DNA from 2 places in the Lysinibacillus sp. FSL L8-0126 genome. Region 2 is predicted to be linked to the other one. Evidence: a T-box and tRNA genes for the amino acid it is inferred to sense, from the RefSeq annotation. Region 2 holds a T-box; the other holds one or more tRNA genes.
What was found. A T-box is a leader RNA that pairs with one kind of tRNA and senses whether it is charged. The one in region 2 lies ahead of tyrS (tyrosine--tRNA ligase), so its partner is inferred to be a tRNA-Tyr.
Positions count from the first base shown of each region.

Region 1 (6,590 bases), 980 kb from region 2:
CCGCAGCGAAAGCGAGTCTGAATAGGGCGAAATAGTACGTGGTCGTAGACCCGAAACCAGGTGATCTACCCATGTCCAGGGTGAAGGTAAGGTAACACTTACTGGAGGCCCGAACCCACGCACGTTGAAAAGTGCGGGGATGAGGTGTGGGTAGCGGAGAAATTCCAATCGAACTTGGAGATAGCTGGTTCTCTCCGAAATAGCTTTAGGGCTAGCCTCGTGATGAGAATACTGGAGGTAGAGCACTGTTTGGACTAGGGGGCCATCCCGGTTTACCGAATTCAGACAAACTCCGAATGCCAGATATTTATACACGGGAGTCAGACTGCGAGTGATAAGATCCGTAGTCAAAAGGGAAACAGCCCAGACCACCAGCTAAGGTCCCAAAGTAATCGTTAAGTGGAAAAGGATGTGGCGTTGCACAGACAACCAGGATGTTGGCTTAGAAGCAGCCATCATTTAAAGAGTGCGTAATAGCTCACTGGTCGAGTGACGCTGCGCCGAAAATGTATCGGGGCTAAACGATTCACCGAAGCTGTGGATTGACATCTACGATGTCAGTGGTAGGAGAGCGTTCTAAGTGCGTTGAAGTCAGACCGGAAGGACTGGTGGAGCGCTTAGAAGTGAGAATGCCGGTATGAGTAGCGAAAGACGGGTGAGAATCCCGTCCACCGTATGACTAAGGTTTCCTGAGGAAGGCTCGTCCGCTCAGGGTTAGTCGGGACCTAAGCCGAGGCCGATAGGCGTAGGCGATGGACAACAGGTTGATATTCCTGTACCACCTCCTCACCGTTTGAGAAATGGGGGGACGCAGTAGGATAGGGTAAGCGCGCTGTTGGTTATGCGCGTCCAAGCAGTAAGGCGTGTGTGTAGGCAAATCCGCACACTGTAACGTTGAGCTGTGATGGCGAGTCCGTATGGACGAAGTTCCTGATTTCACACTGCCAAGAAAAGCCTCTATCGAGGTGAGAGGTGCCCGTACCGCAAACCGACACAGGTAGTCGAGGAGAGAATCCTAAGGTGTGCGAGAGAACTCTCGTTAAGGAACTCGGCAAAATGACCCCGTAACTTCGGGAGAAGGGGTGCTCTTGAGCGTGCAAGCGCATGAGAGCCGCAGTGAATAGGCCCAGGCGACTGTTTAGCAAAAACACAGGTCTCTGCAAAACCGTAAGGTGACGTATAGGGGCTGACGCCTGCCCGGTGCTGGAAGGTTAAGAGGAGTGGTTAGCGCAAGCGAAGCTGCGAATTGAAGCCCCAGTAAACGGCGGCCGTAACTATAACGGTCCTAAGGTAGCGAAATTCCTTGTCGGGTAAGTTCCGACCCGCACGAAAGGCGTAACGATCTGGGCACTGTCTCAACGAGAGACTCGGTGAAATTATAGTACCTGTGAAGATGCAGGTTACCCGCGACAGGACGGAAAGACCCCGTGGAGCTTTACTGTAGCCTGATATTGAATTTTGGTACAACTTGTACAGGATAGGTAGGAGCCAGAGATCTCGGAGCGCCAGCTTCGAAGGAGGCGTCGGTGGGATACTACCCTGGTTGTATTGAAATTCTAACCCATGCCCCTTAGCGGGGCAGGAGACAGTGTCAGGCGGACAGTTTGACTGGGGCGGTCGCCTCCTAAAAGGTAACGGAGGCGCCCAAAGGTTCCCTCAGAATGGTTGGAAATCATTCGTAGAGTGTAAAGGCACAAGGGAGCTTGACTGCGAGACCTACAAGTCGAGCAGGGTCGAAAGACGGGCTTAGTGATCCGGTGGTTCCGCATGGAAGGGCCATCGCTCAACGGATAAAAGCTACCCCGGGGATAACAGGCTTATCTCCCCCAAGAGTCCACATCGACGGGGAGGTTTGGCACCTCGATGTCGGCTCATCGCATCCTGGGGCTGTAGTCGGTCCCAAGGGTTGGGCTGTTCGCCCATTAAAGCGGTACGCGAGCTGGGTTCAGAACGTCGTGAGACAGTTCGGTCCCTATCCGTCGTGGGCGTAGGAAATTTGAGAGGAGCTGTCCTTAGTACGAGAGGACCGGGATGGACACACCGCTGGTGTACCAGTTGTCTTGCCAAAGGCATCGCTGGGTAGCTATGTGTGGACGGGATAAGTGCTGAAAGCATCTAAGCATGAAGCCCCCCTCAAGATGAGATTTCCCATTACGCAAGTAAGTAAGATCCCTCAAAGACGATGAGGTAGATAGGTTCGAGGTGGAAGTGTGGTGACACATGGAGCTGACGAATACTAATCGATCGAGGACTTAACCAAAACGTTTGAAACATTCAATGAACCGTTTATCCAGTTTTGAAAGAACAAAACTTTCAATAAAAAAAGAGCTTCAAGACACAAGTAGAACAAGGAAGCAAACGAGTGATTGAAGGAGCGTACTTCTGTACGTGACTGATTGAACGAGAGCAGCTGACGCAGTAATACGCCGTGTATTGAAGGTCGACCATAGTCTAGTGATGATGGCAAAGAGGTCACACCCGTTCCCATACCGAACACGGAAGTTAAGCTCTTTAGCGCCGATGGTAGTTGGGGGCTTCCCCCTGTGAGAGTAGGACGTCGCTAGGCGCAAAAAGTCGCTGCTGATACACTCAGTAGTGGCTTTTTTTACTTAAGCTAACTAATAAATTGAGATGATTTATAAAAATATAAAAAAGAAGGCATGCCTTAAGTGGAATGCCTTCTTTTTTGATATTTAATGTGTTTGAACAGTGGCAGCTCGTAGTTCAATGCGGCGAATTTTTCCGGATGTTGTTTTTGGTAACTCATCAATAAAAACAATACTACGAGGGTATTTATACGGTGCTGTTAACGCCTTTACATGCTCTTGTAACTCCTTTGTTAACTCGGCTTCATCTCGCTCTTTGAAGCTCTCTCGTAGGATAACAAAGGCCTTCACAATATGGCCTCTAATTTCATCTGGTGCAGCAACAACTGCACATTCTTGTACAGCTTCATGTTTGTTTAATGCATCTTCAACTTCGAATGGACCGATCGTATAACCAGAAGATATAATAATGTCATCTCCACGACCTTCAAACCAGAAATAACCATCTTCATCACATTTTGCTTGATCACCAGTAATATACCAATCACCGCGAAATGCAGCTTGCGTTCGTTCTGGCTCTTTGTAATACTCCTTAAATAGAGCTGGTGAGGATTTGTGGATGGCAATATCGCCAACCTCTCCTACAGGTGCTTCATTTCCTTCATTGTCGATAATACGTACAATATTACCTGGAGTTGGAACACCCATGGATCCAGGGCGTAATTCAGTGTTTTCGAGTGTACCAATTAATAATGTATTCTCTGTCTGTCCATAGCCATCACGTACTTTTAGCCTGAAACGATTCATAAATGTTTCAATGACTGGGCGATTTAACGGTTCACCAGCAGAGACTGCACTACGGAGGGATGAAAGATTATAGTCTTGCAAATTATCAATTTTCGCCATAATACGATATTCAGTTGGTGTGCAGCAAAGGACATTTATTTTTTCATCTTGTATGAGCTGAAGGTACGTTTTTGCATCGAATCCACCATGATAAACAAATGCAGTAGCACCGAGCATGATTGTAGATAAGAAAGGGCTCCAAATCCATTTTTGCCAGCCAGGAGCTGCTGTAGCCCATACTAAGTCGCCTTCACGTACGCAGAGCCATTTTGAAGCAGCTGTTCGAATATGCGCATATCCCCAGCCATGTGAATGTACTACACCTTTAGGTTTCCCAGTTGTCCCAGATGTATAGGAAAGGAACGCCATGTCATCACGTTTAGTAGCTACTGCTGTAAATGTAGTTGGCTGTGTGCTTGCCAGTACATCTAAAGAAGCCCAATCGCCTTTTGCAGTACCAATAACTAATTTGTTCTTTAATGTGTCTACAGTAGAAGAAATTTGGTCAACCTCACCTGTAAATGCTTCATAGGCAATAACTGCACTAGCAGAAGAGTGCTCCATGCGATATTCTAAGTCACTTGCACGTAGCATTTCTGAACATGAAATAGGCACGATGCCAGCCTTTAAACAGCCAAGAAAAACAAAATAGGCTTCTGGTAGGCGAGGAATAATAACTAGAACGCGATCTCCCTTTCGAAGTCCTGTCTCTGTAAAAGCATTTGCGTATTGATTCATTTTTTGGACAAGCTCTACATAGGAAACTGTTCGTCTCTCTTGTTGCGTATTTAACCAGCGTATTGCTTGGCGATCACTATCTTGTGAAAACTTTTCTAATTCCTCTGTGATATTATAAAATTCAGGTGCAATTAAATCATTTGTTACCATCCGAATATTCCTCCCCCAGGAAATTTGATAGAAAATTCTTAAAACTATTTTTATTTTAACAATTGCAATAATATACAGCAAGAATATTTAGCACGCAAAATAGAAATATTAGATTTAATAGAGAACTATTATGCTTTTGGATTAATTTTTAAACCTACTTCGACAAAAAATATAAAAATTTTCATAAAATATGTTGCATAATTTATAATGCTTGCTATAATAATAAATGTACTTAAGAGGTTGTTTAAACCCGAAGTGAATAGTATCGTTCCGAAGTAGCTCAGTTGGTAGTAGCACCTGACTGTTAATCAGGTTGTCGCAGGTTCGAGTCCTGCCTTCGGAGCCATTTTTTTTGCCCATTTTTAAGAAGCTGTTATACATAAAAAAAGTTATAAAAAAGTATTGCAACTATTAAGAAATGATGTTATTATAAATCTTGTCTTGTTTGAGACGTGATACTGGCCCCTTGGTCAAGTGGTTAAGACACCGCCCTTTCACGGCGGTAACACGGGTTCGAATCCCGTAGGGGTCACCATTTAAAACATAGGCTTTATAAAGAAAAATAAACTGTGATATAACACCTGTTTCTATGGAGGATTAGCTCAGCTGGGAGAGCATCTGCCTTACAAGCAGAGGGTCGGCGGTTCGAGCCCGTCATCCTCCACCATTATTGTGTTATTTCGGAGGGGTAGCGAAGTGGCTAAACGCGGCGGACTGTAAATCCGCTCCTTAGGGTTCGGCGGTTCGAATCCGTCCCCCTCCACCAGTTTTATAAATGATTGGGGTATAGCCAAGCGGTAAGGCAACGGATTTTGATTCCGTCATGCCTAGGTTCGAATCCTAGTACCCCAGCCATTTTTCTTTTTTACGAGCCATTAGCTCAGTTGGTAGAGCATCTGACTTTTAATCAGAGGGTCGAAGGTTCGAGTCCTTCATGGCTCACTTTTTTAGAATAAAGTATATTCAAAAGTGTTATAATAACTATAGATAACTAATCTCTTACTGAAAACAGTAGGAGATTTTTTTATGTTATCAAAAATTGAATAAATATGCACTTTTTTGTCTAGTTGAGCCAAGTGGTATCTAGGCTTTACAATAATATTATAACTTTTAGGGGGTATAAAAACATGAATAAACTTAATATTTCTATTATTGGAGTACCAACAGATTATGGACAAACACGTCGTGGTGTAGATATGGGGCCAAGTGCAATTCGCTATGCAGGCGTTGTGGAACGTTTGGAGGCTATTGGACATGAAGTACAAGACCAAGGGGATATTCGTGTCAGTCAAAAACTTGCAGACGCACCTGTCGATGAGAAATTACTGAATTTAGAGGAAGTTGTAGATGTTAGCACGGCTTTAGCTAATAGCGTGCATGAAGTAATAGAACAAAATAAGTTCCCACTTGTATTTGGCGGAGACCATAGTATTGCTATTGGCACACTAGCTGGATTAGGTGAGCATTATAAAAATCTTGGCGTTATTTGGTATGATGCTCATGCAGATTTAAATACACCTGAAACAACACCATCTGGCAACATCCATGGGATGCCATTAGCAGTTAGTATTGGACTAGGTCATGAGCGATTAGTGCAAATTCGTAATTATGCACCGAAAATTAAACCAGAGAACGTTATTATTATCGGAGCTCGTTCAGTAGATCCTGGTGAGCGTGAGTTAATTCGTCAACAAGGGATTAAAGTATATACAATGCACGAGATTGATCGACTTGGTATGACGCGTGTCATGGAAGATGCACTTGCTTACTTGAAAGAACGTAATGTTGATGGATTACATCTATCACTTGATTTAGATGGCTTAGATCCGCTTTACACGCCAGGAGTTGGTACACCCGTTCCTGGAGGAATTACGTATCGAGAAAGTCATTTAGCAATGGAAATGTTACAAGAATCAGGGATGTTAACATCAGCAGAGTTTGTAGAAGTAAACCCAATTTTAGATGAGAAGAATACAACAGCAAATGTGGCTGTTGCATTAATGGGATCTTTATTCGGAGAGACACTAGTTTAAAGAAAATTTGACAAAAAATTGCCTGTTGCCACATTGCATAAAAATCTTTTGTTATAATTGAATTAAAACGAAACTTTTCTTATCGATGGGTCGTATAGTATAAGACAGTTGTAAAGGTGGAGAAGTCAACACAATGGATGCGTTAGTAAACAAGAGAATAAAACAAGTGCTTAAAGGCGATCAAAACGCATTTGCCGATATTGTGAGTCTCTATCAGCACAAACTGTACCAAGTATGCTATCGAATGTTAGGCAACAAACAAGAGTCTGAAGACATT
Region 1 is NZ_CP152028.1:1,730,316-1,736,905, forward strand. It holds rRNA gene MHI34_RS08395 (23S ribosomal RNA) at 1-2,260, shown strand, start outside; rRNA gene rrf (5S ribosomal RNA) at 2,451-2,566, shown strand; gene MHI34_RS08405 (acyl--CoA ligase) at 2,694-4,280, opposite strand; tRNA gene MHI34_RS08410 (tRNA-Asn) at 4,550-4,626, shown strand; tRNA gene MHI34_RS08415 (tRNA-Glu) at 4,741-4,815, shown strand; tRNA gene MHI34_RS08420 (tRNA-Val) at 4,872-4,947, shown strand; tRNA gene MHI34_RS08425 (tRNA-Tyr) at 4,963-5,046, shown strand; tRNA gene MHI34_RS08430 (tRNA-Gln) at 5,061-5,135, shown strand; tRNA gene MHI34_RS08435 (tRNA-Lys) at 5,150-5,222, shown strand; gene rocF (arginase) at 5,408-6,313, shown strand; gene sigW (RNA polymerase sigma factor SigW) at 6,447-6,590, shown strand, end outside.
Region 1: it has a tRNA-Tyr gene. The T-box ahead of tyrS (tyrosine--tRNA ligase) is inferred to sense a tRNA for this amino acid. The anticodon was not compared.

Region 2 (6,590 bases):
ATCGTTACAACACTTGAAGATGCTAAGCTATCATCAGGCTGTGACGGTAAAAATACTTTCGCATTAAATAAATCTGAACGTACAAGACCTGCGTTTGCACAAGCGGCAGAAGGTGCCATACCTGAAATACCACAGAATGAAGCAGTCACAACATTTTTAGGCGCCTTAAAGCTTGTCGGCGGATCAATTAATTGAGGGTCTGCATCATAAACAGCATTCATTAAAGTGCCCCATAGCTTATTGACACGAACACTTGGCTGTAAATACGTATTGTTAAATGCATAAAGTGTACGAGGCTGATCGTACCCCATCCAAACACCAAGGGATACATTTGGATTATAGCCAACTAACCAAACATCTTTATACTCTTGAGAAGTCCCTGTTTTTGCAGCGAAATCAGAAGAGAATTTTAACGTATTTCGTGCCATTGTCCCTGTTCCCTTCGTTAGAACATCACGTAACATATCTGTCACGATATAAGATGTTTCGGGACTGAACACTTGGACAGGTTCCACTTCATGTTGATAAACAATATTTCCTTCTTGGTCTTCAATTCGATCAATCATATAAGCATCAATGAATTGTCCACCATTTGCAAAAGTTGCAAAGGCATTTGTGTTTTCTTCAACAGTAGTCCCTTCACTTAAAGCACCGATACCCGTTGCTAAGTTTGTAAAATCATCAGGATGTAATTTTGTGAATCCCATTTTTACTAATAAATCAGCAGGGCGTCTATTAATAATGTCATTATATAAACGGAGCGCTGAAATATTTTGAGAGTCTGCTAATGCCTCACGAGCTGGAATAAGACCTCGTTCATCACTCGTAATATAGTTACTTGGACTCCAGGAACCAATCGAGAATTTCACATCAACGAGTGGGCTACCTGCACCGATTACCCCATATTCTATAGCAGGAGCGTAAACAAGTAATGGTTTCATAGTAGAACCGTTAGAGCGAAAAGCCTGTGTAGCGTGGTTTACTTGTGTTGTTTTAAAGTCTCGACCACCGACAAAGCTTAAAATTTTCCCTGTAGTATTTTCTATTAAAATACTGCCCACTTGTACAGGCATCTCAATATCTATTTCTTCACCAGTGACAGGATCTTTTCCTTTACCAGTATACGTATGACCGTAATACTGGAAGTCCTTCGCGGCCTTTTGCATGGAATCATACATATCTTTATTAATGGTTGAGTAAATACGATAGCCCTTTGAACGAACATCACGATCTGCTAAAATTGTGTATTTATCCTTTAGTTTTTTTTCTGCTTTTAATCGTTCTGGGTCAACCCCATCTTCTTTTGCTAGTTTCTCTGCAATAATTTCTTTTGCACGAGCTTCAAGCTCATATGTTAGCCATGGGTAACGATCCTCCGCACGCATTTCTGGTCCGCGGAAATCTGCCGCTATATCATAATCTAAAGCTTCTTTGTATTGCGCGTCGTCAATATAACCAGCTTCTTTCATACGATATAGTACCGTTTTCATACGATCAATACCCGGCTTTAAAGCTTCTTCACTTTTCAGTTCACCTGTATTCGTAAAAGGTGTGTAGGCAAATGGTGCCTGTGGAATACCAGCTATGTAAGCAGCTTGTGGAAGAGATAATTCTTTAGCTTTCACACCAAAAATCCCTTCAGCGGCTGTTTCAACACCAGCGATATTTCGACCTGAAGAGTTACGACCGTACGGAATAATATTTAAGTAAGCCTCTAATATTTCTTCCTTCGTCATAAAATGTTCTAAACGCATTGCCAGTAAGATTTCCTTAGCTTTACGTTCATAGGATACTTCGTTTGTTAGTACTTGGTTTTTAATAAGCTGTTGAGTAAGGGTAGATCCACCTGTTTGCGTAGCAGAGTTAGTGACATCTTGTAATAAACCACGAACAACCGCCTTTGGTACTATGCCGTTATGATCGCGGAAATATTCATCTTCTGTTGCTAGAACAGCATTCACAACATCTGGTGCTACATTGCTAAGTGATGTTTCACGGCGATCCAAATCTGTCCGTAACTTCCCAATATAAATATCGTTGGCAAAATAAATTTCACTGGTTTCTTCATAACTAAAAATTTGATTGCGCAACTCTTCTTTTGAGCGTAATGGCTCTTCTTTTACGAGAGAAGCGAAATACCCAGCTCCAACTGATCCGACAAATACAGTGCCCACCAATGCAAAGACTAAAAATAGTAAAAATAAGTTCCAGGTAACACTACCTGAAATACGTAATTTCTTCATCCATTTTTGTTCAAGTAATTCATCGATCTTCGCATTGATTTTTTCAATCCAATCTTTCAATGTATCGACCTCCTAAAATCTTGTCTATTATAGCACATAATGTTTTAGCTCGAACATAGTTATTGACTTTGAAATAGATTCGTATAGAATTATGTTTATAGTTTTCTAGTGATGAAGAGTTTGCAGTAGTATCTATATTCCCTGTTTAGAGAGCCAGTGGTTGGTGAAAACTGGTCATAGTGTAGAGACGAATTACGTGCTTGGAGCTTAGACGTGTGCGCCTGCGATAAAGGCGGTTGAATGAAGTGGAAGATGGATGACATCTTCAAGCCGGGTGGTACCGCGTTAGTTTGTAACTTAACGTCCCTGCATGCAATTATTTGCGTGTAGGGACTTTTTTTATTTAAATAAGCCCATACACGTAACGCATTTCAACCATTTTTAGGAGGAATTAATATGACAAACGAATTATTACAAGATTTAGAATGGCGTGGTTTGCTATACCAACAAACAGATGCAGAAGGCATGGCAAAATTATTAGATGAGCAATCAGTATCCTTGTACTGTGGAGTAGATCCAACAGCAGACTCCATGCATATAGGACATATTGTTCCATTGTTAACACTTCGTCGATTCCAAAAAGCTGGTCACCGTCCAATTTTACTTGTTGGTGGTGCAACAGGGATGATAGGTGACCCATCTGGTCGTTCAGAAGAGCGCCAATTACAAACAGTAGAGCAAATCGATAAAAATGTCCAAGGAATCCGTAGCCAATTAGAACGTATTTTTGATTTTGCAGAAGATGGCAACGGTGCACAGCTTGTGAACAACCGCGACTGGATTGGCAATATCAATACAATTGAATTTTTACGTGATTACGGTAAATTAATTAACGTAAACTACATGTTAGCAAAGGATACGATTGCTTCTCGTCTAGACACAGGAATCTCTTTTACAGAGTTTGCATACACGTTAATCCAAGGTATTGATTACAATCATTTATACAATCACTACAATTGTCGTATACAAGTAGGTGGCTCTGACCAATGGGGTAATATTACAACAGGCTTAGAAGTTATTCGTAAAACACATGAGGAAGAAACGAAAGCATTCGGAATTACGATTCCTTTAGTAACGAAAGCAGACGGCACAAAATTCGGTAAAACAGCAGGTGGTGCTGTATGGTTAGATAGTAAGAAAACATCTCCATATGAGTTCTACCAATTCTGGATCAATGCTGCTGATGCAGATGTGATCAAATACTTAAAAATCTTTACGTTCCTTTCCCGTGAAGAAATTGAAGCATTAGCTGTCTCTGTAGAAGAAGAACCACATTTACGTAAGGCTCAAAAAGCACTTGCAGAAGAAATGACTCGTTTAATTCATGGTCAAGAGGCATTAGAGCAAGCCATTCGTATTACAGCAGCTTTATTCTCAGGGGATTTAAAAGCACTTTCAGCTGAAGAAATGAAGGATGCATTTAAAGATGTTCCTTCTATTGAAATGGCTAAAGAGGACAAAAATATTGTAGACCTTCTTGTGGAAGCGGGGATCTCATCCTCAAAACGTCAAGCCCGTGAGGACGTATCAAATGGTGCGATTAGTGTAAATGGTGAGAAGGTGACGGACTTAGAATATGTATTCGATGCCAAGGACCGTTTAGAGGATGCATTCAGCATTGTGCGTCGTGGGAAGAAAAAATATCATATGGTGAAGTTCGTTTAATTTCTATAAATGAAAAAGCAACATCCTCTTGTTCAGGGGAATGTTGCTTTTTTTCATTTATAAGAAACTTGGAGGTTTTATCTGTTTATATTCTTTAGGATGCAATAGGTTCGCAAGCTTTATGGCACCTTCGATCAGCCGTGGAGAGGGGCGGCAATACAGCCATTCTTCCATTACGTGAAGCTGTTTCATTTGAACGGCATGTAGCTCTTTAGCATGTGGACGTTTTAATAAATTAGCAGGCTGTATACGCTCAAATGCTACACCTACCCAAGCCATCATAATGTAGTCGGGCTTTCGCTCAACGACATCTGCCCAATCCGTTTGAACACTGGCAAGATCTACATCTTGAAATAAATTAACCCCACCTGCAATAGCACTAATTTCCGTAAGCCAGTTTATTTTTCCTGGTGTAAAAATAGGATTGGGCCACCATTCCCAATAAAGAGTAGGTTTCTTTTGGATAGTCTGTGCAATGGAACGCATCTTTTCGATAGAATCCATGTATTGTTCGGCGATGGCCTGTGCATGTTTTTCCACATAACAAGCTCTTCCAAGTGTCAGAAGGTCCTGAGCAATCTCCTCTAGTGAGTTTGCATTAAAAATGATGTGGGGAATCTTTCTTTCTTTCAATGCTTCAATATTTCTTTCCATCCCAGGCACACTTAAGGAAGCTAGGACAAGATCAGGCTGTAATGCCTCTAATGCATCCATATTAATGGATAAATCTGGTCCAAGCTGTGGTAAATCTTTAACCGTAGCTGGCCAATCAGAAAAATCATCGACACCAATGAGCTGGTCTGTCAGCCCTAAATAAGCGACTAATTCTGTATTGCTAGGACAAATTGAAATTAAACGCATATCGTTTTTCTCCTATTCTTTTTAAGAAAAGTATAGCGAGAGTTTCTAGTATAGACAATGTATGTATACTGAACCTATAAAAAAGTGGAGAAAACAAGCGTTTTCTCCATCTATTGTCATGGTAGGCTTATATGAATTCCTCGATTAAGAAAGGACAACCGCTTCGAGTGACTCCTCTTTTTTCGCAAGAGGCCCCATTGCATTAGTAATGATTTGTTTAATATCCTCTAGTGTTGCTTTACGAGGGTTAGTCTCAGCACAAACATCCAGCATTGCATTTTTCGCTAAGATTTCGATATCCTCATCTTTTGCACCCAATGCACGGAAGCCGCTAGGAATATTTAAATCTTGTGATAGCTTTTCAATAGCTGTAATAGCCTTTTCAGCGGCATCACGTTTACTTAATCCTTCCACATTCTCTCCTAATAATTCAGCGATACGAGCAAAGCGTTCTGTACGTGCTGTTACATTGTAGCGGCAAACATGTGGCAATAAAATAGCATTGCACACGCCATGTGGTAAATTATAGTAGCCACCTAATTGATGAGCAATCGCATGCACGTAGCCAAGCGATGCATTATTAAAGGCCATTCCTGCTAAAAATTGAGCATACACCATTTGCTCACGCGCTTCTAAATCAGCACCGTTCGCATAAGCACGCGGTAAAAATTCAGGAACGAGTTGAAGTACTTTTTCAGCACATGCATCTGTAATTGGCGTAGCATTAGTAGAAACAAAGGATTCAATCGCATGTGTTAATGCATCTACGCCAGTAGCCGCAGTTAGAGCCGGTGGTAAGCCAATCATAAGCTCGGGGTCATTAATGGATAATAACGGTGTTACATGTTTGTCAACAATGGCCATTTTCACTTTACGTGCTGTATCTGTAATAATTGTGAATCGAGTCATTTCACTTGCTGTCCCAGCAGTTGTATTGATTGCAATTAATGGCACCAATGGATTTTGTGATTTGTCAACGCCTTCATAGTCATGAATGCGTCCACCATTCGAAGCAATAAGTCCGATACCTTTTGCTGCATCGTGTGCGCTGCCTCCTCCAAGAGAAACAATGGAATCGCAGTTTTCAGCATGATATACTGCTACACCATCTTCAATATTCTGATCTGTTGGATTTGGTTCTGCTTTAGGGAAAATTGCTACATCGATTCCAGCAGCTGTAATGATGTTTGCAATTTGTTCTGAGAGACCTAATTTGTGTAATCCCTCATCTGTTACGATTAATGTCTTTTTCACTTCTAAATCGTTTAAGCGTTTACCAACTTCTTGAATTGCTCCAGGTCCAAATAAGTTTGTTTTCGGCATAACAAATTGCTTTAGAACGTCTGACATATTTCCAACCCCTTTTAAAAAATTATTATTGCTTGAATGATGGTGAACCACCTTTCGGAATTCATCGTATTCTATTTTTTGTAAAAGTTCAACTCGTATTTTTATTAAAATTGTTCATTTTATTTATGTTATTATTTCACAAAAAAGTTAAGGTGTTGAAAGGGTGTTTAGAAAGTAGTTTTGTATAAGAATATTGAATTTAATGTAGTTTGAAAAATATTTTACTATGAAAGTAAAATATATTTTTTAGAAAATGGTTCTATTTTTATGAGTAGTTGAATAGTAAATAACTGATATTTTGTTTTTATTATTAAGGTAGTGATTATGTTATTTTGAAACGGTGTAATTACTATTTTAAAGTACATAAGATTGTCATCATATGAGAGGGGAATAATTATTGTTCGTTATAAT
Region 2 is NZ_CP152028.1:2,714,578-2,721,167, forward strand. It holds gene MHI34_RS13370 (transglycosylase domain-containing protein) at 1-2,303, opposite strand, end outside; T-box leader at 2,406-2,614, shown strand; gene tyrS (tyrosine--tRNA ligase) at 2,700-3,968, shown strand; gene MHI34_RS13380 (cobalamin-binding protein) at 4,026-4,829, opposite strand; gene MHI34_RS13385 (iron-containing alcohol dehydrogenase) at 4,974-6,179, opposite strand.